2 regions of the Orbus sasakiae genome follow, and region 2 is predicted to be linked to the other one. Evidence: riboswitches for the same ligand, from Rfam matches in the RefSeq annotation. Region 2 holds a riboswitch; the other holds the start of a gene.
The links. Region 2 has a riboswitch for preQ1 ahead of queD (6-carboxytetrahydropterin synthase QueD). Riboswitches for the same ligand answer to the same signal wherever they lie in the genome.
Positions count from the first base shown of each region.

Region 1: linked by a shared signal. The riboswitch ahead of queF (preQ(1) synthase) and the one ahead of queD (6-carboxytetrahydropterin synthase QueD) in region 2 are both predicted to bind preQ1.

Region 1 covers NZ_BAABHY010000001.1:433,192-435,382, forward strand. Annotated here, with positions in the region: gene pheT (phenylalanine--tRNA ligase subunit beta) at 1-511, shown strand, start outside; gene ABEA36_RS01845 (integration host factor subunit alpha) at 517-810, shown strand; PreQ1 riboswitch class I at 857-901, shown strand; gene queF (preQ(1) synthase) at 904-1,386, shown strand; gene queC (7-cyano-7-deazaguanine synthase QueC) at 1,414-2,082, shown strand; gene ABEA36_RS01860 (7-cyano-7-deazaguanine/7-aminomethyl-7-deazaguanine transporter) at 2,128-2,191, shown strand, end outside.
Region 2 covers NZ_BAABHY010000001.1:981,132-983,322, forward strand. Annotated here, with positions in the region: gene ABEA36_RS04305 (acetamidase/formamidase family protein) at 1-698, opposite strand, end outside; PreQ1 riboswitch class I at 912-957, shown strand; gene queD (6-carboxytetrahydropterin synthase QueD) at 960-1,388, shown strand; gene ABEA36_RS04315 (7-carboxy-7-deazaguanine synthase QueE) at 1,385-1,999, shown strand.

The sequences.
Region 1 (2,191 bases), 550 kb from region 2:
TATATCAGGATTAATGGATGTGATTAAGTTCAAAAAATCAGACAATCCAGCTTTACATCCCGGGCAAAATGCGTCTTTATATATAAACGACGAATTAGTCGGTTATTTAGGCGTTCTACATCCTGAAATAGAAAAGAAACTTGGTTTAAACAGTAAAGCACTTGTTTTTGAACTCATTTTAGATAAAATTAGCGCCAAGAAAATTCCTGCCGCACAAGATGTTTCAAAATATCCAGCGAATCGACGCGATATTGCCATTGTCGTGGACAGTGAAGTATGCGCCGCAGATATTTTAAGTGTATGTAAAAGCGTTGGCGGCGAGCAATTGGTTGATGTTAATTTATTTGACATGTACCAAGGCGATAATATCAAAACTGGGCAAAAAAGTTTAGCTATCAGTTTGATATTACAAGATAAAACGCGTACACTAGAAGATGAAGATATAACTCATATTGTAAGTCAATGTATTTCTGCCTTACAAAATCGTTTCAAAGCATTATTAAGAGAATAATAACTATGACATTAACTAAAGCTGATATTGCAGAGCGTCTAACTGACAAACTTAATATAGATAGACAAGAATCAAAAGTTCTTGTAGAGCTTTTCTTTGAAGAAATCCGAGTCGCCCTAGAAAAAGGTGAAACCGTAAAATTATCTGGTTTTGGTAATTTTACGATTCGTGATAAAAGCTCTCGACCAGGAAGAAATCCTAAGACCGGTGAAAATGTGGCTATTACGGCTCGTCGTGTCGTTACATTCCGCCCTGGTATTAAATTTAGAGAACGTATTGAAAAGAACTTAAAATCTTAATTTTACTGTTCTTATTACTGAAAGCACTGATTGTATCGGTGCTTTCTTGTTTGTGGTTCGAAATCCTCCCACATAAAAAAACTAAGGAAAAAAATGAACAATATATCATCCCTCACTTTATTAGGTGATCAGTCAGTTAGCTACCAACACGATTATGCACCTGACATCTTAGAAGCATTTGATAATAAACATCTAGATAATGATTATTTTGTAAAGTTTAATTGTCCCGAATTTACTAGCTTATGTCCCATCACCGGTCAACCTGATTTTGCAACAATCTATATTTCGTATGTGCCAAATATTAAAATGGTTGAAAGCAAATCATTAAAGCTCTATTTATTTAGTTTCCGTAACCATGGGGATTTTCATGAAGATTGTATTAACATTATCATGAAAGATCTGATCAAACTCATGGATCCTAAGTACATTGAAGTATGGGGTAAATTCACACCACGAGGTGGTATTTCAATCGATCCTTATGCAAATTATGGTAAAGCAGGAACGAAATGGCAAGATGTTGCTTTTAATCGTTTAGCTAATCATGACCTTTATCCTGAAAAAATAGATAATCGTTAATCTTTAATTTTGATAAGTGGTGTTCAAATGTTACAACAACGTAAGGCTTTGGTGATCTTTTCTGGTGGTCAAGATTCAACAACATGTTTAATTCAAGCTATTGCACAATATGGTGTCAATCATGTTGAAGCGATTAGTTTTAATTATGGTCAACGTCATGCTATCGAGTTAGAAAGGGCAAAATACATTGCTGATGACTTAGGCATTTGCCAAACTGTGATCGACACATCTGTTATCAAACAAACAACACATAATGCCTTAATTGATGATACGATGGCGGTAACATCAGCTCAACAAGGTGACAAATACCCTAATACCTTTGTTGATGGACGTAATGCGTTATTTCTTTTACTCGCAGGATGTTATGCCAAACAAAAACAAATTTCAGACATTATCATTGGTGTTTGCGAAACCGATTTTAGTGGTTATCCTGACTGTCGTGATGTATTTGTAAAATCAATGAATGTCACCATGAATTTAGCTATGGATTATGCGTTTAATATTATTACGCCACTTATGTATTTAACGAAAGCGCAAACATGGGCACTTGCTGATGAATTCGGTTACCTTGATTATATAAAGCAACATACGCACACATGCTATAATGGTGTGATTAATGGGTGTGGTCAATGCACAAGCTGTATACTACGCGAGAAAGGATTAACCGAATACTTACAATTAAAAGCCAACAAATAATAGATGGGTTCCCTCACCCCAATTAATTTTAAAAAAGGACACAAAATGGATTTATTTACAACAGCCCAAAAACAAAAGGCATTATATCAATTAGCCTTTTTTCATATTT
Region 2 (2,191 bases):
GTCGGACTTGACGCTACCGTACTTATCATGTGTGGATTGACAATTAATGGGGTAGGTAATGCACTGTTTTTTAGTACACTAATTACCACTTCAACTTCACCCGAAATTTCTAAGCCAGACACACAAACCTCACCATCCCCCATCGCTGCATGCAAATCACCTAATGCAAACAAAGCACCTGGGACATTAACCGGTAAATACAGCGTTGCACCTTGTGCAATTTCTTTACAGTCCATATTGCCACCATGTTGGCAAGGTATACCACACGAAATATCATCACCTTTAGGTGCAACGCCAATCACGCCAATCATTGGGTTAAGGTCAATATGTATATGATCCTGTAAGATAGCCTGATTATCAAGAATTGGAACTTTGTAAATATGGTTATCCGATAATTGATCACCAATGACGCCTAACTGATGACCCGTTACCATAATGGCAAAATCTCGAGTTAAGCTGATTTTTTTTATTTCAATTTTTAAAATATCACCAGGTAATGCATCCTCAACATAAATAGGGCCGGTTGCGGGATTAATATGATTCCAATCCAATTCATTAAATGTCATTGTTTCATCTAAAATCTGGTCAAAAAAACAATCACACGTTTCGAAAATGACCTGACTACCACTTGATACATGTGCAACAGGTTGGTTATTTTTTGACATAGCAAAAATCACATTATTCTTTTTAATTCGCATACGATATCCAATATTAATTGTTATAATGAGCAACTATACACCAGTTCATTTTTTTTAAGCAAATTTTTTAGCGTAATCTACCTGCACATCATCCCACTGTTTAAGATGATGACATGAAAGTCAAAGAAAACGTTATCTTAATATTATGATTATCCAATTCGTGACAAATTAACTGCACTCTATTATATTACACCACTCATATTGTTAGAGGTTCTAACCGTGGTTCGTAACCCATCCCACGTAAAAAAACTAGGAGAGAAAATGTTTAAAATTGCTAAAGAGTTCCAATTTGACGCCTGTCATATGCTAGATGGTCATAATAAAAAATGTCACAATTTACATGGTCATACTTACCGTTTATTAGTCGAAATCAGTGGTGAATTAATTAATGAGGGTTCAAGTTCAGCAATGGTTATGGATTATGCTGATTTAAAAACCATCGTTAAACAACATATTGTTGATCCTTTTGATCATGCTTTTTTGTACCATCAACATAACGTTAATGAACATCGTATTGCCGAGCTATTATTGCAAATGGATCGCAAAGTCTATGCATTTCCTTGTCGTACAACAGCAGAGGGCATGAGTCAATATATCTTTGATCTCCTTGCAAACTATTTACCCATTTCGATGGTTAAGCTGTGGGAAACGCCAACATCTTATTGCGAATACTCAAGGAGTAAATCATGACTGAGTATCGCATTGTAGAAATTTTCGAATCATTGCAAGGGGAAGGTTATAACACCGGAATGCCAGCAATCTTTATCCGTTTTGCCGGGTGTAACTTAAACTGTCGTTGGTGTGACACTAACTTTAGACGTTATACTCCTTTTACACTACAGCAAATTTTATTGCATATTCAACGCTATAAGAGTAAAAATATTATCATTACCGGTGGAGAACCGACATTTGTTAAAGCATTACCATTACTACTCGAACAGCTGAAAATTGCGGGTTATTATATTGCGATTGAAACCAATGGGCTTGCTCAAGTCGATGAACATATCGATTATATTGCGATGAGCCCGAAATTTTGTTACCAAACGCGTTATCAAGAAATAAAACAAGCCAAAGCAGATGAGGTTCGGATTGTGGTTGAAGATCATCCTGAATTAATCGATTTTTGTCACTATATTGAACAGCACATTAAGGCCAAACGTTATTTTGTTTCACCTTGCGAACAAAATGGTAGCTTTAATATGCTACAAACCATTGAATTACTAGGGCAACTTAATCAAAAGCGGGTTGATAATAAATGGTTACTTAGCATACAAACCCATAAACTGGCCAATATTGAATAACAAACCTTTTATTTCAAGCCATCAAAAATAGGTGATAAGCGCCACTATTTTTGGTGAATAATGAGTGAAATGATCAGTTTGGTAAAAAATAATCTTATCTACAATCGATAATAAAAAGTATGCTAAGATTAATCTAATTTGACATAAATACGCTGTTTTACATAATCATTATTTTGAAAGTAGGGGGCAGTC